3 regions of the Cetobacterium sp. ZWU0022 genome follow, and region 2 is predicted to be linked to each of the others. Evidence: riboswitches for the same ligand, from Rfam matches in the RefSeq annotation. Region 2 holds a riboswitch; each other region holds the start of a gene.
The links. Region 2 has a riboswitch for lysine ahead of L988_RS05290 (sodium:alanine symporter family protein). Riboswitches for the same ligand answer to the same signal wherever they lie in the genome.
Positions count from the first base shown of each region.

Region 1 (11,169 bases), on a different contig from region 2:
CTTACAGCTGCCATCAACATTCCTGGTACAGCTTTATCACAACTAGGCATAAAAACAAGCGCATCAAAGGGCATTGCGTATGCTGTTGCTTCTATTGAATCTGCAATAAGTTCTCTTGTCGGAAGAGAGTTCTTCATCCCCTCATGCCCCATAGCAATTCCATCACAAATAGCTATTGTATTAAACTCCATCGGAACTCCTCCATTCATTCTTATTCCAGCTTTGACCTCCTCGACAAGATTTTTTAAATGAATATGACCTGGAACAATCTCATTATATGAATTTACGATTCCCACTTTGGGAAGCTCTAGCTCTCTCTCTGTTAATCCCATTGAATAAAAAAGTGCTCTATGTGGTGCTCTACTTAATCCTTTTGTTACAATCTCGCTTCTCATTTTGGCCTCCCTCAGTTTTAAAAATTTATAAAAAAAAAGAGCTTAAATCTATAGACTTAAGCTCTTAAAACTTCATACCTTTTGCTCAAGCCTTTATTTTTATAACAAAATAAGGCTTGAATATTTTCAGAGATATAACTCATCAAATCCAAACCCAAAAGCATATTATTATAATTATAGTTAACATGTTTTTAAATTTGTTCATGAGCTCCTCCTTCTTTAATTTTTTATAGATTCTATATCAATCTCTCTCAAATGTCAATATTTTTTTAAAAAATAATTATATGTATTTTTTTTATTACTATTGTATTTTTTTTAGTTATATGATATATTTATTGCATACACTAGAAAATAATTTTCATTTTTTCATCAATATATTCAAAAAATTTTCAGGAGGATTATCATGTTTAAAAATTTACAAAAAATTGGTAAATCGTTTATGCTTCCTATCGCTATTTTACCTGCTGCGGGATTACTACTAGGTATAGGTGGAGCTCTTTCTAATTCAAATACTGTTAATGCATATCCATTTTTAAACATTCCTTTTTTACAAGGAATTTTAAAAGTCATGTCAGCTTCTGGAGAAGTTATTTTTGCAAACTTAGCACTAATAATGTGTATTGGTTTAGCTATCGGTTTAGCAAAAAAAGACAAAGGAACTGCTGGTTTAGCTGGAGCTGTTGCTTTTCTTGTTATGAATGCATCTATAAAAGGATTAATTACAGCTTTCAATCCTTCTGTAGTCTCAATTGATACTGGAGTTGTCGGTTCTATTGTTATTGGTTCTATTGTTGCCTTTTTACATAATAGATATAGTAATGTAAAATTGCCTGCAGTATTAGGATTCTTCGGTGGTTCAAGATTTGTTCCAATTATCTCATCTTTTACTGCAATAGGTATCGGAATACTATTCTTCCTGACTTGGCCAACTTTTCAAAACTGGTTAACTTTTGCTGGTAAATCTATTGCAAGTTTAGGAATTTTAGGAACATTTCTTTATGGTTTTCTTTTAAGACTTAGTGGTGCTATCGGCTTACACCATATGATTTATCCCCTATTTTGGTATACTGAACTTGGTGGTACTGCTGAAATCGCTGGTAAATCTATTGTTGGAGCACAAAATATTTTCTTTGCACAATTAGCTGATCCAAATCACACTGGTTTATTTACAGAAGGAACTAGATTCTTTGCTGGACGTTTTGCTACTATGATGTTTGGTCTTCCTGGTGCTTGTCTTGCTATGTATAAGTGTGCTCCTCAAAATAAAAAAAATGCTGTTGGGGGATTATTCCTTAGTGGTGCAATTACATCTTTCATAACAGGAATAACAGAACCTATTGAATTTATGTTTTTATTTGTTGCTCCTTGGCTATATGGTGTTCATGCTTTCTTTGATGGATTATCTTTCCTTGTAGCTGATTTATTAAATATATCTATCGGAAATACTTTCTCAGGTGGATTAATAGACTTCACTCTTTTCGGAGTTTTACAAGGTAATGCTACTACAAACTGGATTTATGTTTTAATCGTTGGAGCCTTCTGGTTTGCTCTATACTATTTTACTTTTTCATTCTTAATAAAACGTTTTAATATTGCGACACCTGGAAGAGAAGGTGATGACCAAGAAATTAAAATTATCACTAAAGATTCTTTATATGAGACATCTAAAGAGATTTTAGCTGCTCTTGGTGGAAAGGAAAATATTGACGATATTGATGCTTGTATAACTAGACTTAGAGTTTCTGTCAAAGATGTTTCTAAAGTTGATAAAATCAAGATTAAGAATTTAGGAGCAACTGGTGTTTTAGAAGTTCAAGGTGGAATACAAGCTATTTTTGGAGCAATGGCTGATCCTATAAAACAAAAAATAAACGAAATCATAGAAAATAATTAAGGAGGAAATCAAGAAAATGAATAAAGGTCTTATTGTTTCATGTCAAGCGTTAGAGAGTGAACCACTACATAGTTCTTTTATTATGGGAAGAATGGCTGTTGCCGCTGAAATGGGCGGAGCAGTTGGGATTAGAGCTAATGGCGTAGAGGATATTTTAGAAATAAAAAAATTAGTTGATCTTCCTATCATTGGAATTATAAAAAAAGATTACGAAGGAATGGTTTCATATATCACTCCAACAGAAAAAGAATTAGAAGCTTTAATTGCAACTGATATAGATGTTATCGCTCTTGATGCAACTATAAATGCTGATATTGAGCTTTTAAAATCTTTAAAAATAAAGTATCCAAATCAAAAATTTATGGCGGATATCTCAACTGTTGAAGAGGGGATTCGTGCCGAAGAGTTAGGGTTTGATTTTATTGGAACAACTTTAGTTGGTTATACCGAGCATTCTAAAGGATTAAATAACTTTGATGTTTTAAAAGAACTTATAGCTAAATGTAAAAAACCTGTTATTGCTGAAGGGAATTTTGATACACCTGAAAAATCTAGGTCTGCTATGGAGATGGGTTCATATGCTGTTGTTGTAGGTGGAGCTATAACTAGACCTCAGCTAATCGCTAAAAAATTCAGCGATGAAATAAACAAAGTTAATTTCTAAAATAAAAAAAGAGGCTGACCAAAATGGTCAACCTCTTTTTTTCCTCTACCTTTAAAAGTTCAATTCGATTATTAATTTTTACTGATGAAATCTATAAACCTATCAATAGCCTCATTTAAAATCTCTTTATCCTTAACCAAAGATATTCTGATATAGTTATCCATTCCAAACGCAACTCCAGGAACAACAGCAACCCTCTCTTCTTCTAAAAGTTTTTGAGCAAACTCTAAAGAACCTAATTCAGTTATTCCATCCAATGAAATAAATATATATATAGCTCCTTTCGGTTCTATTGCAGATATATTTGCTTCTTTCAATTTTCTATATACTAACTGAGCACGCTGTTTATAAATTCCTACCTGTTCCGATATATCCTGACATTTTCTAGCAGCAATAAGAGCTCCTCTTTGAGATATAATGCTTGGTGATGTCACCGCATATTGATGAACTTTAACAAGATAATCTCTCAATTTTTTATGAGCTATAATATAACCAACTCTCCATCCTGTCAATGAATGAGACTTTGAGAATCCATTTACTAAAATTACATTCTCTCTGTATCTATCATCTAAAAACGTATTGTGATTTACATCAAAAACAAGCTCACTATAAACCTCATCACTTATTATGTAGATATGATTTTCTTTTACAAACTCTAAAATTTCATCTCTATTTTCTTTTGATATAACAACTCCTGAAGGATTTGATGGATAGTTTAAAATTATGGCTTTTGTTTTTGAAGTGACATATTTTTTTAAAGTTTCCACTGTCAATTCAAAGTTGTCTTTCGAAGTATCTACTTTTACTAAATTAGCTCCTGCTAAATTTATCAGAGGTTCATACCCTGGGTATACTGGTAGAGGTGCGATAACCTCATCACCTGGTAAAATAACAGTTCTAATTGCCGTTGATAATCCCTCTGTACTTCCAACTGTTATGATTATCTCATCTGATTTTACATCAACTTTATACTTCTCTCTATAAAATTTTGCAATCTCTTCTCTTAGCTCTATCATCCCACCAAGTTGCGGATAACCTAACTTCCCCTCTTGCATATACTCTATAGTTCCATCTATAACCTCTTTTGGCTGAGGCAAATCCGGCTCACCAATTGTTAAATTGATAAGCTCTTTCTCTCCATCTTCATACTCTCTACACGCTTCTGCTATTTTTCTAATAACAGATATCTCTATTTTATCTAAATTTGGATTTACTTTTAACATATTTTCTCCTCGAACTACTTTTTCATTAAAACCTCTGCAATCTGAATTGCATTCGTTGCTGCTCCTTTTCTTATGTTATCAGCTACAACCCAAAGATTTAATCCATTTTGGATACTAAAATCTTTTCTGATACGTCCAACAAAAACATCATCTTTTCCTGTTGCTGACGCAGCTAAAGGATAAATACTATTTTGTACATCATCCTCTAAAATTATTCCATCAAACTCTCTAAATTTAGCTTTTAACTCCTCTATATTAGGCTCTCTTTCTAACTCAACATTTATAGATACAGAATGCCCATTCATAACTGGAACTCTAACACAAGTTGCCGTCACAGGAAGCTCCCAATTACCTAAAATTTTACGAGTTTCGTTTATCATTTTCTCCTCTTCTTTTGTGTACCCATTTTCTAGGAAAGAATCTATCTGTGGCAAACAGTTATTCACTATTGGATGAGGATAAGTTTTTGGTGCCTCTCCTTTAAGTCCTCTCTCTAAATCCTCTATGCCTTTTATTCCACTTCCAGATACAGCTTGATAAGTTGAATAAACAACTCTTTTTATTCCATAAAGATCATTAATCACTTTTAAAGGAACAACCGATTGAATCGTTGAACAATTTGGATTAGCTATTATACCTTTATTTTTAAATATATCCTCAGGATTTACTTCTGGTACAACTAAAGGAACATCCTTATCCATTCTCCAAGCACTACTATTATCAACCACAACTACACCTTTTTCACTCGCAATAGGTGCAAATTTTTTACTAATATCTCCTCCTGCTGAAAATAGTGCTATATCTATATCCCTATCGAAACTATTTTCAATTAGCTCCTCTATAACTAAAGTTTTTCCTTTAAAAATAACCTCTTTTCCTGCTGAACGAGCTGATGCAAATAGATATAAATTATCTATCGGTAAATCCCTCTCCTCTAAAACTTTTAAAAATGTTCCTCCAACTAATCCACTCGCTCCAACTATCGCTATATTATACATTGCTTTATCCTCCTATTATATTGAAAATACTTCTGCTAGTCTTTCTACTACTTTTACCGCTTCATCCTCTTTTATGATTAACGATATTGAAATCTCTGATGTTGTACACTGATAAAACGCTGCATCTATATCTGCTAAAACTTCAAATACTTTTGCTGCTACTCCAAAGTTGCTTATCATTCCTATTCCTACTAAAGATATTTTTACAACTCCCGTTCTTTTTGTAACTTCTATTGCAGGAATCTCTTTTCTAATATCCTCTAATGAGTTATTTAGAAAGTGATCATCTGTTAAAGGACAAGTGAATCCTATACTTCCTTTTATATTCTGAACCTCATTTTGTGATATCATATCTACATTTACACTATGCTTTGCCAGATTATTAAAAACAGTAGCTACATTTTTAGGTACTCCTGAAAAATTCTCTAGATTTACCATTATAACATTTTTATTTATAGATATTCCAGTCACAGCTTTTTTCTCTATTATCTCACTACTATCACAAATATATGTACCTGTTTCAACCCCTAAAGTTTGCCCAACATATATTCTAACTCCATACTTTTTTCCTATCTCAACCGCTCTTGTCTCCATTACACCAGCTCCTAAATTTGCCATCTCCATCATCTCCTCGTATGAAATTTTTTCTAGTTTTTTTGCATTTTTATAAACTCTAGGATCTACTCCAAATATTCCGGTAACATCTGTATAAATCTCACAATCACATTTTAAAGCTGCTGCCAAAGCTACAGCACTCGTATCTGATCCTCCTCTTCCAAGAGTTGTTACATCACCATTATCATTTATACCTTGAAACCCCGCAACTATAACTACTTTTCCATCTTTTAGATGTTTTTCTATTCTATCTATCTTTATGCTCTCTATCTTATTTTTTGTATGAACTCCACCAGTTCTAATTCCTGCTTGAGCTCCTGTTAAAGATATTGCCTTACACCCCTGCTCTTTTAAAGCCATACTCAAAAGAGATGTTGTTTGCTGCTCTCCTGTGGATAAAAGAGAATCTAGTTCTCTTACATCAGGGGTATCCGATATCTCCTTAGCTAACTTTATAAGTGCATCCGTTGTCTTACCCATTGCTGAAACTACAATTACAACTTCATCACCCTCTTTATAATTTTTAGCTATATCCATAGCTATATTTTTTATTTTTTCTGTTGTTGCAACTGAACTTCCACCAAATTTTTTTACTACTCTCATTAGTTCCTCCTCCGATGACATTATAATAAAAAAAACGATAGTCAAAAAAATAACTATCGCCTGAAAAACTCATTTCAACTATGTTAGCTTAAAATAATAATCTACGATAGCACAACACCATTTCGGTGACAGTTGTATAAATCTTCTTTATACACCCAGCTCATCTTTCTAGTAGAAAAAGTTGAACTTCGGCGAACTTCCCTTTCAACAAACCTCTTTGACCTACTAAATCTTAGTTTGTTTACTTTTGAATTTCGCAACCTCTATCAAAATATTAATTTAAGGTAGAATATCATTTTTTTTTTAGAATGTCAAAACTTTTTTCTTAGTAAGGCTTCAATCTTAATCGGTAGACCAAATAGATTTATAAATCCTTCTGCATCTTGTTGGTTGTAAACACTATCTTTTTCAAACGTTGAATACTCCTCTGAGTACAATGAAAATGGTGATGTTGTTCCTGCTAAAATTATATTTCCTTTATACAATTTTAATTTCACTTCACCTGTCACAAACTCCTGTGTAACGTCTATAAAAGCTGATATTGCCGCTCTTAAAGTTGTAAACCACTGCCCATTATAAACTAATTTTGAAAAATCGTGAGAAAGTTTTACTTTCTCTTGGTAGGTATCTTTATCTAAACACAATCTTTCTAACTCTTCATGTGCAAAATATAAAATCGTTCCACCTGGCGTTTCATAGACTCCTCTTGATTTCATTCCAACCAATCTATTTTCGACCATATCTAAAACACCAATTCCATGCTCTGATCCTATTTTATTAAGTTTTTTTATGATTTCAACACCTGATAACTTCTCTCCATTTAAAGCTACAGGAACTCCTTTAATAAACTCTAAAGTTATATATTCACTCTTCTCGTTTGCAGCTTCTAAAGTTTTTACCCATTGTAAAACATTTTCAAAATTTGGCTCTTTTGATGGATATTCCAAATCAAACCCTTCGTGACTCACATGAAAAAGATTCTCATCTCTACTGTATGGAGATTTTTTATGAAATGGAAGAGTTATCCCTTTTTTCTCTAAATATTCTATCTCCTCCTCTCTAGATTTTATATCCCAAATACGCCACGGTGCTATTACCTTTAAAGATGGATCAAGAGCCTTTATAGCTAATTCAAATCTAACCTGATCATTTCCTTTTCCTGTTGCCCCGTGCGAAATATATTTCGCTCCTTCTTTGTGTGCTATCTCTACTAAGGCTTTTCCTATTACTGGTCTTGCCATAGAAGTTCCTAGCAGATATTTATTTTCATATATTGCACCAGCTTTCAGAGTTGGAAATATATAATCATTTACAAACTCCTCTACTTTATCCACCAAATAAAATTTTGATGCTCCTGTCACATAAGCTTTCTCTTCAATGGCTTTAAAATCCTCTTTTTGTCCAACATCCACAGCAACAGCTATAACCTCGTAATCATAATTTTCCTTTAACCAAGGTACTATAACCGATGTGTCTAATCCCCCAGAGTACGCTAAAATAACCTTTTCTTTCATTAATATCCTCCCTAGTTAAAATATTTTATAATAAGTTTGTCGTAAGTTCCCTCTTCTTTTATCTCTTTTAAAGCTTTATTTATCGATTCTACAAGCTCTTTTTTCCCTTTAGCAACAGCTATAGCATACTTCTCCTCTTCTGCATCAATTTTTACAACTTTCAACCCTTTATTTTGTGATATGTAGCTTCCTGCTGGTGCTGAATCAAGAATCATAGCGTCTATCTTTCCAGAACTTAAAGCCATGATTGCACCCGGTGCTGAATTGTATTGGATTTTATCTATACCCTCAATTTTTGAAACCATCAAATCTCCCGTATATCCTAATACTACTCCCACTTTTTTCCCTTTTAATGCATCTAGATTTGCAATAGTTGAATCCTTTTCAGGTACTATTATCACTTGATTAGCTACAAAATAATCATCTGAAAAATCTACAAACTTTTCTCTTTCAGCTGTCATAGTCATTCCAGCAATGACTAAATCCAATTTATTTGTCTGAAGTGCTGGAAGCAGTCCATCAAATGTTATGTTTTTTATTTTTATCTCCTTTCCTATTTTTTCTCCGACCTTATTTATTAAATCAATATCAAATCCAACTATCTCACCATTTTCCATATATTCAAATGGTGCAAACTCCGCATTTGTTCCCACATATAAAACATCATTTCCAAAACCTAAAACTCCCATAATACAAAATAAAACTACTGATAACATCTTTTTCATAATACTTACCTCCTAATTTTTATTTTTTATATATTTTATTTTTGAGTATAAAAAAAGTCAGTGCTATCAAAACACTGACTCAAAATACAATTGTAACTTTATAGAATAATAAAAAATCTATAGCATAACAACATTAATGAGATTGTTTTTTAGGGCACACAAAAATATATTCTTTTTGTTAATTCTAGTTTGTGTCCTTAAAATCCTTCTCATAGTCATCTGCTTTCCTCCTTTAATTTTTTATTTGAAATGATAATATCAGATTTGATATGAAAATGTCAATCTTTTTTTGAAAAAATTTTTTCACTTTTTTTATTTTTATTTATACAGTATATTTTTTTAATTCTAATTCTATATAGAATATATTTTATTTTTATGACTTTATGAGGTAATAAATTACTGTTCTTAAATATATTTTATTTACTGGAGGAGATTATGTTAAATCAAGAAATTTTCAATGCGATGACTATTAAATTAACTGCTGCTGATATTCCTTTAGAGATTCAAAAATTTGATCCTAAAATCAGAAGAGCTCCTAAAAGAGTTGTTCACTTAGAAAAAGATGAAATTGCACTTGCTCTTAAAAATGCTCTTAGATATATTCCTGAGGAGTTTCATGAAATGCTTGCTCCTGAGTTTTTAGATGAACTTAAGACTTATGGGAGAATATATGGGTATAGATTTAGACCAACTGGAAATATCTATGGTAAACCTATATTTGAATACAAAGGAAACTGTACCGATGCTAAAGCTATCCAAGTTATGATTGATAATAACCTTGATTTTGACATCGCTCTTTATCCTTATGAACTTGTTACTTATGGTGAAACAGGACAAGTTTGTCAAAACTGGATGCAATATAGATTAATTAAAAAGTATCTTGAAAATATAACAATGGATCAAACTCTTGTTGTAGCTTCAGGTCACCCGACTGGACTTTTTAAATCTCACCCTTCAGCTCCTAGAGTTATAATTACAAACGCTCTTATGATTGGAGCTTTTGATGATTATGACAACTGGGCTAGAGCCGCTGCCCTTGGAGTTGCTAATTATGGACAGATGACAGCAGGTGGATGGATGTATATCGGTCCACAAGGAATTGTTCATGGAACTTATTCAACAATCTTAAACGCTGGTAGACTTTTCTGTGGAGTTCCTGCTGATGGTGACTTAAGAGGAAAACTTTTTGTTACGTCAGGTCTTGGTGGAATGAGTGGAGCTCAAGGAAAAGCTACTGTAATTGCTAAAGGGGTTTCTATTATTGCAGAAGTAGATCTATCTAGAATTCAAACTAGATTAGAACAAGGATGGATAAACAAATTCCTTTCTACTCCAGCTGAAGTTTTCACTTTAGCAAAAGAGAAAATGAATTCTAAAACTCCATATGCCATAGCTTATCACGGTAATATTGTAGATCTATTAGAATACGCTGACAAAAACAACATTCATATAGATCTTCTATCTGATCAAACTTCTTGTCATGCTGTTTACGATGGAGGATATTGTCCTGTTGGAATAACATTTGAAGAGAGAACTAGACTTCTAGCTGAAGACAGAAAAACATTTAGAAAATTAGTTGATGAAACTTTAGAAAGACACTATAATGTTATTAAAAGTTTAACTAGTAAAGGTGTGTATTTCTTTGATTATGGTAATAGCTTCCTAAAATCTATATATGATATAGGAATTAAAGAGATTTCAAAAAATGGAAGAGACGATAAAGGTGGATTTATATTCCCATCATATGTTGAAGATATTTTAGGTCCTGAATTATTCGATTATGGATATGGTCCTTTTAGATGGGTTTGTTTATCTGGAAAAAAAGAGGATTTACTTAAAACTGATGCTGCCGCTCTAGAGTTAGTTGATCCAAATAGAAGATACCAAGACAGAGATAACTATGTTTGGATTAAAGATGCCGATGAAAATGGCCTTGTTGTTGGAACTCAAGCTAGAATATTCTATCAAGATGCTATGAGTAGAACTGCTATAGCTTTAAAATTCAATGACATGGTTAGAAAAGGAGAGATTGGTCCTGTTATGTTAGGACGTGATCATCATGATGTATCTGGAACTGATTCTCCATTCAGAGAAACTTCAAATATTAAAGATGGAAGTAATATCATGGCTGATATGGCAACCCAATGTTTTGCCGGAAATGCAGCTAGAGGAATGACTATGATTGCTCTTCACAATGGTGGAGGAGTAGGAATAGGAAAATCTATCAACGGTGGATTTGGAATGGTCCTAGATGGAAGCAAGAGAGTAGATGAGATCTTATCTACAGCTATGCCTTGGGATGTTATGGGAGGGGTTGCAAGAAGAGCTTGGGCAAGAAACCCACACTCTATTGAAACAGTTATCGAGTTTAACAACAATAATCTTGGAACTGATCACATCACACTACCATATATTGCTAGTGAAGACTTAATTAATAAACTATTAGATAAATAACAGGAGTGAGTTATGTACTGGAATGGAAGAGTAGACGGTGAAGAGTTAGATGTTCTTAGAATTCATCAAGTTGTTAAAATTATG
Region 1 is NZ_JRJZ01000089.1:22,312-33,480, forward strand. It holds gene ilvD (dihydroxy-acid dehydratase) at 1-395, opposite strand, end outside; gene L988_RS07775 (PTS transporter subunit EIIC) at 799-2,289, shown strand; gene L988_RS07780 (N-acetylmannosamine-6-phosphate 2-epimerase) at 2,285-2,953, shown strand; gene L988_RS07785 (pyridoxal phosphate-dependent aminotransferase) at 3,025-4,176, opposite strand; gene L988_RS07790 (aspartate-semialdehyde dehydrogenase) at 4,191-5,174, opposite strand; gene L988_RS07795 (aspartate kinase) at 5,190-6,392, opposite strand; lysine riboswitch at 6,492-6,666, opposite strand; gene L988_RS07800 (argininosuccinate synthase) at 6,704-7,906, opposite strand; gene L988_RS07805 (basic amino acid ABC transporter substrate-binding protein) at 7,918-8,631, opposite strand; gene L988_RS07810 (urocanate hydratase) at 9,067-11,085, shown strand; gene hutG (formimidoylglutamase) at 11,098-11,169, shown strand, end outside.
Region 1: linked by a shared signal. The riboswitch ahead of L988_RS07795 (aspartate kinase) and the one ahead of L988_RS05290 (sodium:alanine symporter family protein) in region 2 are both predicted to bind lysine.

Region 2 (11,169 bases):
TCGACTCGGATATGCGCCGTGACAGCTAGTTCCTTTTATTTTAATTTTTAAAGTATCTGATGAAGCATTCATAGCACCGTATTTGATTCCTATCTTCCCACTCTCTATTGTGTCATCTACATGTAAACCATATACAGCATCTACTCCAACAAGTGCTCCATCCTCTATCATAGGCTTTGCTCCTCCAACAGTTTCCTCTGCGGGTTGAAATATTAATCTTATGTTCACTGGTGGTTTTGTTTTAGTTTCATAAAAATATTTTGCAACTCCTAAGACAATTGTTGTGTGCACATCATGACCACATGCATGGCAAACACCTTTAATTTTAGATGAATACTCTGTTGTTTTCATATCTAAAATAGGTAGTGCATCAATGTCACCTCTTAATGCTATTGTAATATCTTTATTTTCTCCAACTATATCTGCTATCACTCCAGTATTGAATGATGTTCTATATGGAATGTTCATATCGTTTAGATATTCACATATTTTATCATGAGTTCTGTACTCTTCAGTTCCTAACTCTGGATGCTGATGAAAATCTCTTCTTACATCTATCAACCAATCTTTTATCTTCTGAGATTCACTTTTCAATTTATTTATATCCATTTTGTCTCCCTATATATTTTCTAATAAATCAAGATCATTTTTTATTAAATCCTCATAGCTTTCTCTTTTTGAAACCAAATAGCTCTTTCCATCTTTTACAAAAACTACAGCAGGTCTCAAAGCTTTATTGTAATTACTACTCATTGAATGCCCATAGGCTCCTGTGCAACTAACCAGTACTAAATCTCCCTCTGAACATTTTCCTAACTTTGTATTCTTAGCTATTATATCCCCTGATTCACAACATTTTCCAGCTATTGTTACTAACTCTCTTTTACTTTCATTTAATCTATTAGCAACAACACTTTCATATTTAGCGCTATATAGTGCTGGTCTGATATTATCAGTCATTCCGCCATCTATAAAGACATAGTTTTCTTCACCAAAAGTTTTCTTATTTCCTCCAACTGTATATAAAGTACTTCCTGCAGCCGCAACTATTGAACGCCCAGGTTCTATTATCACATTCTCAACTGATAAATTTTCTGCTAGTAGGTTCTCCTCTAAAGAGATAATAATTTTTTTCATCATCTTTTTTAAATCAGTATCTGTGTCCTCTTCAGTATATCTAACCCCGAATCCTCCACCTATATTTATTTCAGGAATTTTAATTTTTAACTCCTCTGAAATCTTTTTCGTGAATTGAACCATTGTTTTTACACCTTCACAAAAAGCAAGCTCATCAAAAATCTGTGAACCTATATGACAATGAAAACCTAAAAAGTTTAACTCTTCTTTTTGAACAATATCTTTTACAATATTTTCTATCTCTTTATCAAAAATTGATTCTCCAAATTTTGAAGTATGCTTTGCTGTTTTTATATATTCATGAGTGTGTGCATCTATTCCTATATTTAATCTTACCATAACACTCATCTTTTTTCCTAGCTCTCTACAAATCTGAGCTACTTTTTCAGCTTCAAATCTGTTATCTAAAATTATACTTCCTATCTCATGTTCTACACACATATGTAGTTCTTCTATAGATTTATTGTTTCCATGCATATGAACTCTTTTCGAAGGAAATCCAGATGAAAGAATTGTATATAACTCTCCTCCTGAAACAGCATCTATATGTAATCCCTCTCTATCTACAACTTGAGCCATTCCTTTTGACAGATAAGCTTTAGACGCATACACAACAGTTGTATTAAATTTTTCACTTTTAAATGAATTTTTTATATCTCTAATTTTCTTTTGTAGTAACTCTAAATCATATATATACAAAGGTGTTCCAAAATCCTCTTTCAATTTTTTTACTGAAATCCCACCTATTTCTAAAATACCATCTACATTTTTCATACTTCCTAAAAACTTCATCCCACTCCTCCTATTCAGTACAATTTATAAATTAATTTATTGATTTAATTCATACTCTTTTAATGATTTTTGTGCAAAGTTAAATCCTAACAATATCAACGGTACATTTATAAATACCATAACTAAATTCGTAAAATCACTTATTACCCAAATATTATCTAACTCCAATCCCGACCAAACACACATAACTCCAAACGGAATAAATATCAGAGATGATACCAGCTTCATTGAGATTAAAAATATCTTTTTTCTGCATATCTCAGTTGCCGATATATCTATAAATGCAATCATTCCTAGTATAGTCGAAAATGCAAACATCCCATAGCACAGAGAAACTATAAATTGAATAATTCCATTTAGTGATGCTGGTGATAGTACCTTTAATGATTCTATGAAATATCCTAACTTATCACTTCTTAAAACCTCAAAGTTTTGAGTATCTAAATTCCATATACTTGCTATAATTACTAAAAAACCTGAAATCGTACAAATTACAAATGTATCTATAAAAACTCCAAATTGTTGAACAAAACCTTGTTCTACTGGATGTTTTGCATCTGCTGCCGCCGCTGCCATAGTCACTGTTCCTTGTCCTGCCTCATTTGACATCAATCCTCTTTTTATTCCCTGTTGTAAAGCTATACCTATTGAACCTCCGAATAAAGCTGACGGACTAAAAGCTCCTTTAAAAACAGCTAAAAAGAAATATGGAACTTTATCTAAATTTAAAGCTATCAAGAATAAAGCTACTCCAAAATATAAAACTGCCATTATTGGTACTATGAAATCAGTTACTGCTGCAACTCTTTTTATTCCACCAAAAATTATTCCAAAGGTAAATATAATTATAGATACTCCTATAACTATATAGACGTTATCTGTTCTAGTATAAACTGCTCCTGTAATCTGACCTGCTAAGCTTCCAAATGCTGTAAACATATGGAAAACTTGTGACGGAAGAGTAAATAAAGCATAGAAGATATAAGAACCTGCTATTAGTAATCCTGCTAACTTACTATTATTTAGAAGTTTTCTTCCGTAGTACGCTATTCCTCCTACATAATCATCCTCATTTTTTTCTTTAAATATCTGTGCAAGGGTTGCTTCAACAAAACTTGTTGCCATTCCGAAAAATGCACTCACCCACATCCAGAATAGTGCTCCTGGGCCTCCTGCTAATACGGCTCCTGTAACACCCATTATATTTCCAGGCCCTATTCTTGTTGCACTACTCAATAAAAATGCCGCCATTGGTGAGATTCCAACTTGATTGCTACTTTTATTTTTTAAAATCTGCAAACTTCTTTTAAAATATCTTATTTGAACAAATTTTAATCTCATTGTAAAATACATTCCACATCCCATTAGCAATAATATCGCTAACGTAAAATTTCCTACTAAAGGAATATTTTTATAAAACTCAAAATTTCTTGGAAACTCCCATAAAAAATCGGTCACTGGACCTAAAAAACTAAAAACTTCATTCACTCTACTTAACTGTAACATTTTCTGCGCTCCTTTTTAAATAAAAAAACTGCCCCATAAAAATAAAATAGGCAGTTTTTTGTAAATTTTATAATATTACAAATAACGGATAGCACAACATTAGATATACTAATGACAGTTATATAGATATTATCTATATACCCAATAAAAGTTTTTGACATAACTTTTATTTCGGCAAACTTCCCTTTCATTTAGTTTCAATGCTTTGTCTAGCTCTACTAACTTACTTTTGTTGTTCGCTCCTCTACCTTAAAATTCTCTTAAATTGAATGAATAGTAACATTAAAAAAAATAAAAAGCAAGTTTTTTTATATATTTTTTAAATTTTTATTACAACTCCAGGTCCTAAAGGTATGCTAAAATATACCCAAATTATTGCTAAAATTATCCACATAATCAACATAGCTATAGTATATGGTAGCATTAAAGATATAACTGTTCCCACTCCTGAATCTTCTTCATATTCTTGAGTCAATCCTAATATAATTGGCATGTATGGAAAAAGTGGAGATATTACATTAGTTGTTGAATCTCCTATTCTATAAAGCATCTGAGTTAATGCTGGATTATATCCTAACATATAGAACATTGGAATAAATATTGGTGCTAGCAACGCCCATTTTGCAGACCCACTTCCTATAAAAAGATTTATAAATGCTGAAAGTAATATGAACATTATAAATAGAGGTATCCCTCTTAAATTTAAGTTCTTAAGCAAATCCGCACCCTCTACAGCTAAAACAAAACCTAATTTACTCCAATTAAAATAAGCTATAAATTGCCCTATCATAAATACCAAAACTATATAGCTCGCCATATCTTTCATTCCCATTGTCATATATCTCGGGATATCTGACATCTCCTTTATATTTCCAACTACTTTACCATACGTTATTCCACCAACTAAAAATAATATTAATAAAAGTGGAATAATCGAATTCAAAAGTGGTGAGTTCAATAAAGATCCCGTATTTGGGTTTCTTAAAAAACTATTTTTAGGATAAACTATTGCTACTAAAAGAACCAAATATATTCCAACATTTATTGCTGTTTTTTTCAAAGCATTTTTCTCTAAAATAGTAACCTCTTCTCTTTTTATAGTTTTTTTACCTGTATACTTTCCTAATCTAGGCTCTACTACTCTCTCAGTTATTGCTGTTCCTACAATAGCTAATAGAAATGTCGAAACTGCCATAAAATACCAGTTATCTACAACCGAAACTGTTATACTTGGATTTACTATTTTCATAGCCTCTGTTGAAATTCCTGCTAATAAGGCATCAGTTCCCGCCACTATCAAATTAGCACTAAATCCCGCTGTTGTTGCAGCATACCCAACCGCTATCCCTGCTAGTGGATGTTTTCCTAATGAGCAAAATATAAATGCTGAAATCACCGGGACTACTACTATCGCAGCATCAGATGCTATATTTCCACAAATACCTATAAGCATAATCATAAATGTAATAACTTTTGGTGAACTATTTAATATTGTATTTCTCATAAAAGCTGAAATTAAACCCACATGTTCAGCTAATCCAATTCCCAGAGTCATTACTAAAACTAATCCTAACGGAGAAAAACCAGTAAAATTTTTAATTGTATTCTGAAGCATAAAATTAATACCTTCACCAGAAAAAAGATTTTTTACTTTAACAACTTCATTCTTTACAGGATCTACAACTTGAACTCCAAAACTACTCAAAAGTGCTGACAGCAAAATAATAAATACACTTAAAAAGAAAAATAACATAAATGGATGTGGAATTTTATTTCCAACTTTTTCTATCCAATCCAAAATTCTGTGTTTTTTTTCTACACCAATTTTTTCCATTTAAACCCCTCCCATTTTTTTGTTTTAAATCAGTGTACTACTTGAGTATAAATTATACAACTATATTATTTTTATCTAACTCATTCATAATATAAATATGACAAAAACATAAGAAATATGGTATTAATTAAAATAATAAATAGTGAGGGAGTGATTTTATGTTAAACAATCTTAATACACATCGTAATTATCTTCATACAATACCTGAAATAGCTTTAAAAGAGTTTCAAACTTCTGAGTATATTAGAAAAATTTTAGATGAGGAATGTGTTGAGTATCATTCTATTGGAACGAGTACTGTAGCTTTTATTCCTGGTACAATTGATTCTTGCTTGGCTTTCAGAGCTGATATTGATGCTTTACCTTTAAAAGAAGAGAGTAACAATCCATTTAAATCTAAAATAGATGGTATGATGCACGCTTGTGGTCATGATGGTCATGCTGCAATGCTTTTAACATTCATTCAAGAGATAAAAAAATTAATAAACTCAGGTGTTAAATTACAAAAATCTTTAGTATTCATATTTCAAGCCGGAGAGGAAGGAGCAGGTGGGGCTCGTTTTATTGTTGCTGATGACTACTATAAATCTAAGAAAATTGAAGCTATTTTTGCACTTCATGTTTATCCTGAAATTAAAGTTGGAGAGTTTGCTGTGAAATCTGGATGTGTTTCTCTTCAAAATATAAATTTAGATATAACTCTAACTGGTAAAGGGTGTCACGGTGCTCAACCACATAAAGGAATTGACTCTATCTTAATTGGGGCCAAACTTGTTGAAGCGTACCAATCTATAAAATCTAGAAACATTCCATCGTATGAACATTTTCTTCTAACTATAGGAGCTTTCCATGCTGGAACTGTTCGTAACATTATCCCTGGAAGTGTCAATATGCTTGGAACAATTAGATTAGAAAATAGGTCTTTGATTCCTTTCATAAAAGAGAGAATGGAAAAAATTAACTCTGGTTTTGAAACTGCTTTTGATGTTGATATCAATATGCATTTTGAACCTTTTTATCCTCCTGTTATCAATGATAAAAAACTATTTGAACATGCACTTCACGCATTAAATGGAAAAACCGTTTTTACTGATATCTCTTTAAGTGGGTCAGAGGATTTTTCATTCTACTCTCAAGATGGCACTCCAGGTCTTTTAGCTCTTGTTGGTGTTAGAGATGAAGAAAACGGTCATGTTTGTGCTCTTCATAACAGTCGATTTGATTTCAACAACGAAGCTTTAACACATGGCGTAGAATATTTTTTAAATATCTTAAAAGAATTTAAATGCTTATAATTATCATGAGTTCTTCGGAACTCTTTTTTTATTGTGGATAATTTTAATATTCTTTGACTTTTATATACTTTTCTTTTAAAATTATATAGTGTAATAAAATTACTAAATATTGGAGGTTTTTAATGTTAAAAAAATTTATAAGTTATTATAAACCTTATAAAAAACTATTTTTTTTAGATTTACTTGCTGCTATAACAGTTTCCGCCTGTGATTTAATATACCCTATGTTGAGTAGAGCTGCTGTAAACAACTATATTCCAAATAAAAATTATAAAGCTATTATTACTTTAGCGGGTATTCTTTTAGGAATATATTTAATAAAACTTCTTTGTAACTTCTTTATGAATTACTGGGGACATGTTGTTGGAGTTAGAATGCAAGGGGATATGAGAAGAGATGTCTATGCAAAACTTCAAAACTTTCCTATCAAATACTTTGATAATACTGCAACTGGAAGTATCATGTCAAGAATTGTAAACGATTTACAAGAGGTTTCAGAATTAGCTCATCATGGTCCAGAAGATCTATTTATCTCTATAATAATGATCTTAGGTTCGTTCTTCCTATTACTAAAAATCAATATTCCTTTGACATTAATTGTATTCTCTGTAATACCGTTTATCGTTTGGTTCACACTAAATAGAAGACAAAAAATGACTGATGCCTTCTCTGAAACTCGTGAAAAAATTGGCGCTATTAATTCAACATTACAAAATAGTATCAGTGGAATTAGAGTTTCAAAAGCTTTTGTCAATAAAGAAGAGGAATTACAAAAATTTAAAAAAAGTAATATCGAATTCAAAAAAGCTCGTGAAGGAGCTTATAAAGTTATGGCTGAATATGTTTCAGGGATGACATTCTTTACTGATATGCTAGACTATCTTGTTTTAGTTTTTGGTGCAATTTTTACATATCAAGGTAAAATCAATTTTGGAGATTTCTTAGCTTACCTACTTTATATCAGAATTTTTAGTCAGCCTATCAAAAGATTAGTTGGTTTTGTTGAACAATATCAAAATGGAATGAGTGGATTTAAACGTTTCAAAGAGATGCTAGATGAAGATATCGAAAAAGATTCCTCTGATGCAACAAACTTAGAAAATGTAAAAGGAGCAATCACTTTTGAAAATATATACTTTAGTCATGAGAAAAAAAATATTTTAAAAGATTTCTCTTTAAGTATAAACGCTGGAGAAAAACTTGCTCTTGTAGGACCTTCTGGTGGAGGAAAAACAACAATCTGTAATCTGATTCCTAGATTCTATGATATTAACAGCGGAGATATTAAAATAGATTCTAAAAGTATATATGATTTCAAAATAGATTCGCTAAGACAAAGTATAGGAATTGTTCAGCAAGACCCATTCCTATTTACAGGTACAATCAGAGAAAACCTAGTAATTGGTAAGCCTGAAGCTACAGATGAGGAGATTATAGACGCTGCTAAGAAAGCTAATATCCATGATTTTATTGAAACTCTTCCTGATGGTTACGACACTGAAGTTGGTGAAAGAGGAGTAAAACTATCTGGTGGTCAAAAACAAAGAATTGCTATCGGTAGAATTTTCCTTAAAAATCCACCTATTTTAATTTTAGATGAAGCTACATCAGCTTTAGATAATATCACAGAACAACTTATCCAAGAGTCATTAGATGAACTCTCTAAAAATCGTACAACTATTGTCGTAGCTCACAGATTATCAACAATTAAAAATGCTGATACAATAGTCGTTTTAACAGATGATGGAATAGTTGAAAGAGGAAATCACGAAGAACTTATTAATAACAAAGGTTTCTATTACAATTTACATTTAGGGATCTTACAATAATAATTTTAATTTTATTTAATCTTTAGGGGAGGATTTGATGAACAAACTTTTTACTTTATTACTTACTTTAAACATTTTATTTTTTGCTACTAACACTTTTTCAAACGAAAAAAATAATATCATAGTAGCCCAAGGTTCAAAACCTAAATCTTTAGATCCACACACTTTCAATGAGTTTCCAACTTTAGGTATAACTGAACACATCTTTAATACTTTAGTAACTCTTGATGACAATGGAGTTCCAACTCCTGAGTTAGCTGAATCTTTTGAATATCTATCTCCAACAGAGATTATTTTTACTATCAGACAAAATGTTAAATTTCATAATGGGGATATTATGAGTGTTGATGATGTCGTATTCAGTTTAGAAAGAATGCTTCAAAAACCTGGAAGTAGAGTTATATTAAAAGATATCAAAAGTGTTATAAAAACAGAAGATGAAAAAGTTCTTATAACTTTAAAAGAGCCATCTGCTCCATTTTTGGCAAATTTAACTCTTCCAATCGCTGCAATTATGAATAAAAAATATGTTGAAGCTGGAAATAACGTTGCTTTAAAACCAATGGGAACAGGGCCATATATGGTCACAAATTGGGGAGATGGGGACAAGATTGTAATGACTAGTTTTAAAGATTACTTCAAAGGAGCTCCTAAAAACAGTGGTCTTACTTTTAAAATTATAACTGAAAACACTAGCCGTTTAGCTGCTTTAGAAACTGGTGAAGTAGATGTTATCTATGCAATATCGCCTATCGATTTTAATATCGTAGAAAAAAATCCAGAGTTAGATTTGCTACATAAAACTACAACTACCACAGAACTTATGGTTTTAAATGTCGAAAAAGAAGGATTAAATAATAAAAACATTAGAAAAGCTATTCATATGTCTATTGATAAAGAGGGTATTTTAGAGGCTATCTTCCTTGAAAGAGGCTCTGTTGCCACTTCTCCTATCAATCCTAATATATTTGGTAGCTCTCAGGATTTGACACCTTTTAAAAGAGATATCGAAGGAGCTAAAGCTATTATTAATTCTGAGAAAAAAATTCCATCTCTCAAAATTTGGACAAGTGAAAATATTGTTAGAGTTCAAATAGCTCAAATAATACAAGCTAATTTAAAAGAGATTGGAATTGAATCTACTATTGAAATTGTTGAGTGGGGAACTTTTTTAAAAAGAACCTCAGAAGGAGCACACGATATTTTACTTACAACTTGGATTTTAGGTGTTAGTGATATCGATACTGTTGTAACTACTCTTTTCCATTCTAACTCTATTGGTGCAGAAGGAAATCGTTCGTTTTATAATAATCCTGAGTTAGATGCTAAAATTGATCTTGCTCGTTCGACAATTGATTCTGAAAAAAGAAAAATATATTACAAAGAGATTCAAGAGATGATACTAGACGACAATCCAATCATACCCCTGGTTTATAAAATCGACGGAATTGGAATTAGTAAAAAAATTAAAAATTTTGACTATAACAAAGCCAGTATGAGAAACTATTATGAAAATATGAAAAAAGTAGATGCTAAATAGCATCTACTTTTTTGTTATCATCTCTATTAAATCTTTTACAGTATGTTTTAAATACTGTCCTTTTAAATAATCCATTTTTACATCTTCGTAGATATGTTTTTTTACCTCTTTAGGTCTCTCTACAAAAATCTCTCCACAAACTTCATACTCTTCAGATAAAGGAACAATAAATGGAACTTTAAACTCCTCTACTTCCATTAAAGGTTTTAAAAATTTCTCTCCTCTAGCTTTAGTTATTACTGCCATATCAAAGTTTGAATTTATTTCACAAAACTTTTTTAGAACTGTAACATTCAATTGAAAATCCATGCACCATGGCTCTCCCGAAACTAAAAAGTTAATTTTTTTCTCAACATTTTTTACAATGTTTATCTCCTCTTCAGTCATTTCAATTCTAGAATAATTCTTAGGGATTCTATCCCTCTCACTTTTTATTCCTGTTCCCATAAAAGCATCAAAATTCATTCCTGCAGAATAAAGAGTTTTTATATCCATTTCTTCACCTCACAATAAATATCTTTTACTATCTATTTAGCATTTTACAATTTTTATATTCGTTTTTAGCTCCTGATTTATAAGTACACGTTCCTGTTAAAAGTTTACACTTTATCGACATGTAATCTTCTCCTATTAACATTCCTATTGAGTGCTCACATTCAAGAGTTGGATATTTTTCAATTACCTCTTTTTTTTCATCTTCTGTTATAAAATACTTCTCCATCTTTTCTCCTACCTTTTCGTTTTATAATATCTATCTCTTAATAAAAAATAGTAAATACCACTTAAAATATATGCTAATGACATGTAATTAAGTACACCTCTGCCTAAATATTTTAAACCTAAGCCTACTAATAATCCTCCAGTTGTAAAAGAGAGAATGTTTATAGCATAGTACTTCATCTTCCACATTATCTCTCTGTTTCCTCTTAAATAGTGCCCAATAACAACACCTAAATCAGTAACTGTTCCTGACATATGAGTAGTTCTAATTACCATTCCTTTATAACGTATAAATAGACCATTTTGTAAACCTAAAGAAAAAGCAAGAATAAATGCAAATATAATTTTATCATAAAGATATATATCTATAATTTTCAATAAAATCCCAATAAATATGAAGGTATCTCCATATCTTTTTCTAAGTTCAAAGTCTCTACCCGACCCTATCATAATACCAGAAACTATCGCTCCACTAAAAAACGAAACCACTAAACCTAGCATTATTTTAAGGTGGGG
Region 2 is NZ_JRJZ01000049.1:21,309-32,477, forward strand. It holds gene L988_RS05280 (M20 family metallopeptidase) at 1-609, opposite strand, end outside; gene lysA (diaminopimelate decarboxylase) at 619-1,929, opposite strand; gene L988_RS05290 (sodium:alanine symporter family protein) at 1,966-3,435, opposite strand; lysine riboswitch at 3,517-3,690, opposite strand; gene L988_RS05295 (AbgT family transporter) at 3,755-5,269, opposite strand; gene L988_RS05300 (M20 family metallopeptidase) at 5,428-6,564, shown strand; gene L988_RS05305 (ABC transporter ATP-binding protein) at 6,687-8,393, shown strand; gene L988_RS05310 (ABC transporter substrate-binding protein) at 8,431-9,933, shown strand; gene L988_RS05315 (thioredoxin family protein) at 9,937-10,428, opposite strand; gene L988_RS05320 (hypothetical protein) at 10,457-10,654, opposite strand; gene L988_RS05325 (YoaK family protein) at 10,663-11,169, opposite strand, start outside.

Region 3 (11,169 bases), on a different contig from region 2:
TTCTAAAAAGCTTAGATTGTCATTAAGGAAAGTTGTAAGAAGATTAACAAGTTCCTTACCTAAAAATATATCCTCTGGAGAGTAGAAACCTAAAGATGGTGAGGTGTAGTGAACATTTTCTTCATGAGTTGAATATCCTTCGCCTTGCATAGCTTGATTTAAATTTTTATATTTGTCAGAGTTGTGATTTTTTACAGCTGTAATCATCTGTCTTCTGATGCAAAGGTTTGCGAAAGTGCTAAAACAAGCATTTCGACTTTCATCATAAGATTTAATTGCTTTCATGAGTCCAATAAACCCCTCTTGCATTAAATCATCACTATCTCCTCCTTTTAAAAAGAAAGAAAGATTATTTTTATAAATTGTTCCATGATACTCTTTTAGAATTTTTTCGATTGATTCTTCATCACCACTTTGGGCTAAAATAATATCTTTTTTTCAATCATGGCTTTCTCCCCCAATTCTTTAAAATTAAAATAAAAAATTAAAATAAAAATACCGTATTTTTCAAAAATATAAAACAATAGTACGATATTATAATATCAAAAAAAATGAAAGTAATCTATATTTCAAATTTTCCTTATTTGAATTACTATTTGAAGCATCAAAATTAAATTTATTTTTTATTAAAAAAGGAAATGAGAAGAAATGGCATAATAAACAAATTAGAGATTGTTTTAAAATGTGGAGGTGTTTTATGCTGAGTGGAATTAGTAAAAAAGCGACAGATTTAGACTTTGCAATTCAAAGTTTAAAAGAGGAATTACAAGCGGTAGATGACTATAATCAAAGAGCTGAAATGGCCGAAGATCCAGAATTAAAAGAGATTTTGATTCATAATAGAAATGAAGAGATGGAACATGCTGTTATGGTGATTGAATGGATGAGAAGAAATGAATTTGAATTTGGAAAAGAGTTAGAGGATTATATATTTAGACAGGGTAAAATAGTGGGAATAGAAGCTCAACTTATGGGAAGAGATGGAGCTCCTATAAAAGAAGAGGTAAAAGAGATGAATAATACAAGATCGTTAAATATAGGATCATTAAAAAAATAAGGGGGTAAAGAGATGGATTTCTTAAAAAAAGAGTTAGCACCAATAAGTGCAAATGTATGGAAAGATATAGAAGATAGAGCGAGAGAGGTTTTAACTACTCAACTTTCAGCTAGAAGATTTGTGAAAGTTACAGGACCGGTAGGTGTAGGAAATGGAGGTCTTAACACAGGAAGATTAGCTATTCATAAAAAGGATGATTTAGCTTATGGAGTATATAAAATCCAACCGTTTGTTGAAAATAGAATAACTTTCACATTGAATAGATGGGAATTAGATAACCTTGATAGAGGTGCAAAAGATATAGATTATACAAATTTAGATGAGGCTTTGAAAAAAGCTGCAAAATTTGAAGAGGAAGCGATTTATTTTGGATTAGATGAAGCGTGTATAGTTGGACTCTTAAAAGATGAATCTAAATTAATTGAATTTGGAAAGACAGAAGAGGAAACTATAAAAAATTTAATGTATGGTGTTTCGAAATTAAGAAATACAGGATTTGCAAAAGGACCTTATGCATTAGTTGTGGGACTTGAAAAATATATATATTTAAATATGGTAAATTTGAATAATCCATTAGTAAAAAGATTAGAAAAAATACTTGGAATGCCAGTGATTGTTTCTAATAATATAACTGGTGCTCTTTTACTTCCTTATGATGATGAAAATATTGAGTTAGTTTTAGCTGAAGACTTCTCTTTAGGCTATCAAGGGCATTGTAATAAAGAGGTTGAACTATTTGTAACAGAAACATTTACATTTAGAATTATTGACGATGCAAAAGTTGTTGGGTATAAGTAAAATTAATGAAAGAGGTGATGTTCAATCACCTCTTTATTTTTTTTTAGAATATGAAAAAAGGTAGAATCAAATATTCAGATTCTACCTTTAACTATTTAATAAATTAGGAGTTATTTGAAAAATGCTTTTTACCAGATGTTAAATCTATATCCAACTGATAGAGTAACTCTTTCATAGTCATTATCAAACTTCTCTTGAACATCGCCACTAACTTTACTCTTAGCGTAGTTAGCTCCATAAAGAACATCTACGTTGAATGCTTGATATTCCCATCCAATACCTGCAGCCCAATATAAACCGTCGTCTACACTAGTTCCATAGCTACCAGTTGGAGTATCATAGTTTTTAGAATCAAAGTTAAATGAGTATCCTACATTAGCTTTTAAATAAGGAGTAACAGCCCAATCCCAGTAATTTATATTATATCTACCAGTAAGGTATAAAGGAACCGATTTGTACTCTACACCAGAATATCCTTCAGACGCTTTTCTATCCATATGGTGTTGATAAGCAACTCCAAGTCCTAAATCAAATTTATCCCAAGCTTTATAAGCTTCTAAAGCGATTTCTCCACCGAAATCCTCTGTTTTATTAGAAAGGTTATATCTGTCAAGAGTTGTATCATTTTTAGAGAAATCTCCATATTCACTCCAGAAATCCCATCCACCTCTTAAATTGATATATCCCCAAGGATTAGCAGCAACAGGAACAACAACTTCTTCAAGAATTACAGGTTCATTAACAACCTCTTTTGAGCTAGTAACTGGCTCTCTAACTACTTCTTTCGAACTAGTAACTGGTCTAACAACCTCTTTTGCTTGAGCAACTGATGTTAAAACAAATAAAGAACATGCTAAAAGTGCTAACTTTTTCATAAAATAAACCTCCTCGTTTAATTAATTGTGCTTAAATTTTAAAATAGAACAAAGTTTTTAACCGTTCTGTAACATATATACAACTAAAATTTGTGAATTCTTTTTTTTCTTTTAATATTTTTGTAATAGAAAATAAGTTGTGATATAATTTTGATTAGAAAGTATAAGGAAAATGGGAAGTGGATAATGAATAACTATAAAGAAATTATAGAAATAAAAGTTGAAGAAAAAGATAAAGGAAAAAGATTGGATGCCTTTTTAAGTGAAGTTCTTGAAGAGGCAACAAGAAGTTATATTCAAAAGTTAATAGATAACGATAATATTAGTATAGATAATAAAAACAAAACGAAAAGTGGGAATAAATTAAAAGGAAAGGAAACTATAGTAGTGAGAATTCCTGAGGATGAAATTCTAGAAGTTTTACCTGAAGATTTACCGATAGACATAGTTTATGAAGATAAAGATATGGTTGTTATAAATAAAGATCCTGGAGTTATAGTACATCCAGCACAAGGTTTTTATACTGGAACTTTGGTGAATGCGGTTCTTTATCATATTAAAGATTTGTCAACGATAAATGGAGTGATAAGACCAGGTATAGTTCATAGATTAGATAAAGATACAAGTGGATTGATAGTTATAGCTAAAAATGATGTAGCTCATGTAAAGTTGACGGATATGTTCAAGGATAAAACTATTGAAAAAAGATATGTATGTATTTGTAAAGGTAATTTTAAAAATCAAAGCGGAAGAATAGAAACGCTTATAGGTAGAGATTCAAGAGATAGAAAAAAGATGGCGGTTGTATCAGAAAACGGTAAAATAGCAATAACTAATTATGAAGTTATAGATAGCGTAGATGGTTTTTCTTTAGTTGAAGTTGGAATTGAAACTGGTAGAACTCATCAAATAAGAGTTCATATGAAAAGTTTAAATCACCCAATTTTAGGAGATGAAACTTATGGTAATTCATCAGAATTAGCAAAACGTCAAATGTTACACTCTTATTATTTGAAATTTTTGCATCCAATAACAGGGATAGAAACTGTAATTTTAGGTCCGTTGAAAGATGACTTTAAAAATGTAGCAAAGAGATTAAAGTTAGATTTAACAAAGATAGTGAGAATGTATAAATAATAAAGGAAAAAATATATGATTCAGGTAGAAAGTAGGGTAATGGAGAAAAATATGGAAAACAAAAATATGATGTACTTTTTTGATCTTGAAAATGGTAATATTATAGGTGTTGATGAAGCTGGAAGAGGACCACTTGCGGGACCTGTTGTTGCAGCAGCAGCAAAATTAAAAAAATACGATGAAAGATTAGAAAAAATAAATGATTCAAAAAAATTGACAGAAAAAATGAGAGATCAACTATTTGATGTAGTTATGGAAAACTTTGAAATTGGAGTTGGTGTAGCTGATGTTGCCGAGATAGATGAATTGAATATTTTAAATGCAACGTTTTTAGCTATGAGAAGAGCAATATCTAATTTAAATAAAGAAGTAGATTTTGATAAAGTTTTAGTTGATGGAAATCACAAAATAAGAGAGTATTTAGGAGAGCAAGATCCCGTTATAAAAGGGGATTCTAAAAGTCTATCGATAGCAGCAGCGTCTATAATAGCTAAAGTTACAAGAGATAGAATGATGATTGATATAGCTGAGAAATATCCTGAGTATCAATTCCAAAAACATAAAGGTTATGGTACTGTTGTACATAGAGGTGTAATATTAGATAAAGGACCTATAGAGGGAGTTCATAGAAAAAGTTTCTTAAAGAAAATTTTAGGAGAGTAGTTATGAATAAAAGAAGCAAGGGAAGAGAGTATGAAATTAGAGCTAAAGAGTATTTAGAGGATCTAGACATTAAAATTTTAGAGATGAATTATGAAGGCTTTTTTGGTGAGATAGATATTGTCGGATACGATGGAACGACTCTTGTTTTTTTTGAAGTGAAATATAGAAAAAATAATTTATTTGGTATGCCACAAGAGGCGATAGATAAAAAAAAGATAAAGAAAATATACCTTACAGCAAAGGAGTTTATAAGAAAAAATAGATTAGATAGTGAAAAGATACGATTTGATGCTATAATTTTTTTCAAAGATGATGTAGAATGGCTCAAGAATATTTTTTGGGGTGATGAACTTGGAATATAGATGTCTAAAATGTGGTAGTGATAAATATATAGTTAAAACAGCTGTGATACCAGAAAAAAGTCCAGGGTTAAAAATAGAGATAGGAACTTATTATATAAAAACATGTGTGGAATGTGGTTACACAGAGTTTTATTCAGCGAAGATAGTTGATAAAGAGTTCGCAAAAAATAAAAAGGCAAAAAAATATGCTAAAGCAACTCCTTAGAAAATTGATTTTTGACAATAGGTGTACTATATGTGGTAAAAACTTAAAGAGTGAAAGCTATCTTTGTTTTAAGTGCTCTATCAAATTAAGAGAGATGAGTAGTTTAAAACAAATGGGAAATCTTTACTATTTGTATTACTATACAGATGTAAAAAAGATGATTTTTGATTTCAAATTTAAAAATAGGAAAGATATAGCAAAAGATTTAAGTGTATTTGTAAAAGAGGCAGTAGAAAATATACTAGAAAAAGAAAAAATAGATATGATAATATCCATCCCGATAAATAAAAAAAGATTTTTAGAAAGAGGATACAATCAGGTAGATGAATTGCTAAAATCTTCAGAGATTGATTTTGTTAAAATAGAAAGAATAAAAAATACTAAGTATATGTATAAGATTAAAGGTAATCTTAAAAGAGAAGAAAATGTTAAAAAAGCCTTTAAAATTGAGGGGGATTATTTCGAAAAAACAATTTTAATTGTCGATGATATTGTTACTACAGGAGCTACTTTAAAAGAGTTAGAACGAGAATTAAAAGAGCGACACAAAGTAAAGAAAGTTATTTTTTTTACTTTAGCAGCAGTTAGGGAATACTTTAAATAATTAATTAAGGATGGGTGAAAATGGAGATTTTTATAAATGGTGAAAAGGTAAGTTTAGGGATAAGAACAACAAGGTTGTTGAATGTTTTAGAGAAGTTAGAGGCCAATGTTATAAAACATGGAGAAGTGATTGTAGAGTTAAAATTAGATGGTGAGATGGTCGATGGCAGAGCATTACCGTTGAATAAAAAAGTAAGAGTGTTGGAATTGACAACACGTTCGCATAGAGAAATTTTGATAGAGTCACTATATTTGTTAGAGTCATATAGCAATAAGTTTTTTGATAATTTAGATGATATATCAGAAGATGAACAAGATTTATCAAAAGTTATTGAAATGGTAAGTTTTGTTGAATGGGTTTTAGGCATAGTTTTATCGTTAAAAGAGGCAACGGCGATAGATTTATTATATACTGATTACGATGAGTATGCAGATGATTTTAAAAAGTATGCCGAAGAAGTATTTGAGGCGTTTAAAAAAGAAGAGTTTGGTGAGGTTTTAGAAGTTCTAGAAGGAGCTGTTTCACCGTTAGTAGATGACCTATTACTGAATCATAAAGATTATTTAAGAGAGGTTTTGAAAGAAGAACGTAGAAAGAAATTGCTAAATTAGAGAAAAAAATACTCAATTTAGGATGAAAATATAGACAACATGGTGCGTGTTAAAAAGATAGAAATTATGTTATTATAAACTTAAAATTAATAAAAAATTTGGAGGGAGAAAATTATGAGAAAAACTATAATTGCAGGAAACTGGAAAATGAATAAAACTGTAGCGGAAACAAAAGCTACATTAACTGAGTTAAAAGAGTTAACAAATGGTGTAGAGGGAGTAGAAATCGTAATAGGTGCTCCATTCACAGCTTTAGAATCAGCAGTGAAGACAGTTGAAGGATCAAATGTTGCAATAGCTGCACAAAACATGCATACAAAAGATTCAGGAGCATATACAGGAGAAATCTCTCCAGTTATGTTAAAAGAGATTGGGGTAAAGTATGTAATCTTAGGACATTCAGAAAGAAGAGAATACTTCCACGAATCTAATGCTTTCATTAACGAAAAAGTAAAAGCAGCTTTAGCTCACGATTTAATTCCAATTCTTTGTATCGGAGAAAAATTAGAAGAAAGAGAATCAGGAAAAACTGCTGAAGTAAACGAAAAGCAAGTAAGAGAAGGAATGGCAGGTTTAACAGCTGAAGAGGCAGTTAAAGTTGTAGTTGCTTACGAGCCAGTATGGGCTATCGGAACAGGAAAAACAGCTACTCCAGAGATGGCTGAAGAAACTCATAAAGAGATTAGAGATGTTTTAGTAGCTATGTTTGGTGCTGAGGCAGCAGCAGAAATTACAATCCAATACGGAGGGTCAATGAATGCTAAGAATGCAGCTGAATTATTAGCTATGGAGAATATAGATGGAGGACTTGTTGGAGGAGCCTCTTTAGATGCACCAACATTTATTCAAGTTATAAAAGCAGGAGCAAGATAATCAAAAAAATAGGAGGCTTAAAAATGGCTAAAAAACCTTTAATGTTAATGGTTCTTGATGGATGGGGATACAATCCACACTCTGAAGAGAAAAATGCTATCGCAACAGCAAAACCAGAAAATTTCGAAAGACTATTTAATAGTTATCCACATACATTAATAAAAGCTTCAGGAGAAGCTGTAGGATTACCAGAAGGACAAATGGGGAACTCAGAAGTAGGGCACTTAAATTTAGGTGCTGGAAGAGTAATCTATCAACCACTTGTAGAGATTTCAAAAGAGATCAGAGATGGTGAGTTTTACGATAAAGCTAAAGTTGTAGAAGCGTTCAACTATGCTAAAGAAAATGATAAGAGCATCCACTTCATGGGACTTTTATCTGATGGAGGAGTTCACTCTCACATCAATCATTTATTCGGTTTATTAGAAATGGCTAAAAAAACTGGATTAACTAAAGTTTATATTCATGCGTTCATGGATGGAAGAGATACAGCTCCAACATCTGGATTAGAGTTCATGAAAGCTTTAGTTGCTAAAACTGAAGAGTTAGGTGTAGGAACAATAGCTTCAATCTCTGGAAGATACTTATCTATGGATAGAGATACAAACTGGGATAGAACAGAAAAAGCTTATGATGCAATCGTAGGAAAGTTACCTGTAACAAATAAAACAGCTATAGAAGTTATTGAAGAGTCTTATGCTGCAAATATTACAGATGAGTTTATAGCGCCAGCTTTATTATCAGCAGATGGAATAGTAAAAAAAGGCGATGTAATTGTTAACTTTAACTATAGACCAGATAGAGCTAGACAAATAACTAGAGCTTTTGTTGATAAAGAGTTTGTAGGATTTGAAAGAGAAGCTTTAGAGCCTAAATTCTACTGCATGAGACAATATGCAAGTACTATAGATGCTGAAGTTATCTATGAAGATAAAGATATCGTTAATACGTTAGGAGAAGTTATTTCTGCTAATAAATTAGCTCAATTAAGAACAGCTGAGACAGAAAAGTATGCTCATGTTACATTCTTCTTTAATGGAGGAAAAGAAACTGAGTTCAATGGTGAAGAAAGAATACTTGTAGCTTCTCCAAAAGTTGCTACGTATGATTTACAACCAGAGATGTCAGCTCCAGAATTAACATCTAAAGTTTTAGAGGCTTTAAACTCTGATAAGTTTGATGTTATTATAATGAACTTTGCTAACCCAGATATGGTTGGACATACAGGTGTATTTGATGCAGCTGTAAAAGCTGTTCAAGCTGTAGACAAGGGAGTAGGAGCTATCGTAAATAAAGTTCTTGAGTTAGATGGAACTGTGTTAATTACAGCTGACCATGGAAATGCTGAGAAGATGGAAGATCCAACAACTCATCAACCATTTACAGCTCACACAACTTATGAAGTACCATTTATCTACGTTTCGAATCACTTTAAAGGTGAGTTAAACCACGGTAAACTAGCTGACGTAGCACCTACGATGTTAGAAATCTTAAATATTGAGAAACCTGCTGAAATGAACGGTGTTTCTTTAATAAAAAAATAATTGACATCGCAAACAAATAATGATACTATAATTTAAAAGTTTCGAACAATTTAATATTTTAGGTAGAGGTTGCAAATAACATGAGTATTTTAAATGAGCCGGACAGGTGTTGATGTTAAAAGAAAGGGAAATTTGCCGAAATGGAGATTATGTCAAAAGTCTTTGTTGGGAGTATAGAGAATATCTATACTACTGTCACTGAGAAATCAGTGTTGTGCTATCCAAAAATTTGTGATATATTTTGCAGATTAGCTACCGTATTTTTTATACGGTAGTTTTTTTTACCTAAAATTTCAGAGGAACTAAAAAAATAACTTGGAGGTTTTAGGATGAACACAATAATTGAACTATTGAAATTAAGTCCAGTAGCAGTATTGGCAGCACTTATGTTTATGGGATATGACGCTCTTATAGCAGCACCTATAGCAACAGTTTATGCAGCACTTGTAGCAGGATTTGTAGAGAAGAAAAAAGTGAATGATATAATAGAGGCAGTAATAAATAATGCAAAAGAGATGCAAGTAGCATTCTTTATATTGATGGTAGCTTATGCAATGGCTGAAGTATTTATGTCAACTGGAGTAGGGGCTTCAATTATAAACTTAGCATTGAATGTTGGACTTACAGGAAGAACTGTAGCAGTTGTAGGAATAGTTGTTACATCAGTATTATCTATAGCAACAGGAACAAGCTGGGGAACATTTGCAGCGTGTGCACCGATATTTTTATGGCTTAACCATATTGTTGGTGGAAATATAGCTTTAACAGTTGGAGCGATAGCAGGAGGGGCATGTTTCGGAGATAATATAGGACTTATATCTGATACAACTATAGTTAGTTCTGGAATTCAAAAAGTTGAAGTTATAAAAAGAATTAGACATCAAGGATATTGGTCAGGATTAGTTTTACTTCTAGGAATAGTAGCATTCTATATTGCTGGAGTTTCGATGGGATTACCAACAACAACTGGGGATGCAGCAACAGCGATTGGTCAGATACCAGAAGAGGTTTGGACAGTTCTAGCTGAAAAGAGAGAGTCAGCAGTTACACTTTTAAATCAAGTTAAAGATGGTGTTCCAACATATATGATAATACCTTTAGTGCTTGTTTTAATAGCAGCTTTCAAAGGATTAACAACACTACTTTGTTTGTTTATTGGAATATTCTCAGCTTACGGATTGGGATTAATAGCTGGAACAGTTGAAAATACTGGAGCATTTTTAGATTTACTTTACTCTGGATTTGAAGGAGCGGGTTCTTGGGTAATTGTAATGATGATGTGGGTTGCAGCTTTCGGTGGAATAATGAAATTGATGGATGCATTTAGACCACTATCTAATATAGTAGTAAAAGTATCAAGAAATGTAAGACAATTAATGTTCTGTAATGGATTATTATCAATCTTAGGAAATGCAGGATTAGCTGATGAGATGGCACAAATAGTAACTATGGGACCAATCATTAGAGAGATTGTTGAGAAAAATGTAGAAGGTTCAGAAGAGGATATAGAAACATTAAGACTTAGAAATGCAACATTTAGTGATGCATTAGGAGTATTTGGATCTCAATTAATACCTTGGCATGTTTATATAGGATTCTACTTAGGAATTGCTCAAGCAGTTTATCCACTATACAACTTTACAGCTATGGATATTATTAAATATAACTTCTTAGCTTTAATAGCAGTTTCAACAATACTAATTGCAACATTGACAGGATTAGATAGATTGATACCAAGATTTGGATTACCAAGTGAACCAAAAGTAAGATTGAAAAAATCTACACAAACTAGCTGTGTAGCTGAAGAGGCATAGAAAATAAAAACTCTCACCATATAAAGTGAGGGTTTTTTTATTTACAAAAGGTTAGAGATGTGGTAAAATCTAAAGTAAAATAAAATTTCAGGAGGAATCTCTAAGATGATAGGTATAGGAATAGTAGGACTTCCAAATGTTGGAAAGTCAACTCTGTTTAATGCAATAACAAAAGCTGGAGCAGCGGAAGCGGCAAACTACCCGTTTTGTACAATAGAACCAAATGTTGGAATGGTAACAGTTCCAGATTCAAGATTAGATGAGTTATCAAAAATAATTAATCCTCAAAGAGTTCAAAATGCAACAGTTGAATTCGTAGATATAGCTGGTTTAGTTGAAGGAGCAGCAAAAGGTGAAGGGTTAGGAAACAAATTCTTATCAAATATCAGAACTACAGCTGCAATATGTCAAGTTGTTAGATGTTTTGAAGATGAAAATATCATTCACGTAAGTGGAAGTGTAGATCCAATAAGAGATATCGAAATAATAAATGGAGAGTTAATCTTAGCTGATATGGAAACTATCGAAAAAGCTATCGAGAAACAATCAAAGTTATTTAAATCTAAAAATAAAGAAGCTATGGTTTTAATGCCAGTTTTAGAAAAGTGTAAAGCACACTTAGATGA
Region 3 is NZ_JRJZ01000128.1:6,850-18,018, forward strand. It holds gene L988_RS10155 (sigma-70 family RNA polymerase sigma factor) at 1-429, opposite strand, end outside; gene L988_RS10160 (hypothetical protein) at 698-1,057, shown strand; gene L988_RS10165 (family 1 encapsulin nanocompartment shell protein) at 1,070-1,855, shown strand; gene L988_RS13310 (outer membrane protein) at 1,984-2,730, opposite strand; gene L988_RS10175 (RluA family pseudouridine synthase) at 2,917-3,867, shown strand; gene L988_RS10180 (ribonuclease HII) at 3,907-4,530, shown strand; gene L988_RS10185 (YraN family protein) at 4,533-4,892, shown strand; gene L988_RS10190 (zinc ribbon domain-containing protein) at 4,876-5,097, shown strand; gene L988_RS10195 (ComF family protein) at 5,192-5,701, shown strand; gene L988_RS10200 (hypothetical protein) at 5,722-6,312, shown strand; gene tpiA (triose-phosphate isomerase) at 6,427-7,185, shown strand; gene gpmI (2,3-bisphosphoglycerate-independent phosphoglycerate mutase) at 7,209-8,729, shown strand; lysine riboswitch at 8,785-8,957, shown strand; gene L988_RS10215 (Na+/H+ antiporter NhaC family protein) at 9,059-10,543, shown strand; gene ychF (redox-regulated ATPase YchF) at 10,649-11,169, shown strand, end outside.
Region 3: linked by a shared signal. The riboswitch ahead of L988_RS10215 (Na+/H+ antiporter NhaC family protein) and the one ahead of L988_RS05290 (sodium:alanine symporter family protein) in region 2 are both predicted to bind lysine.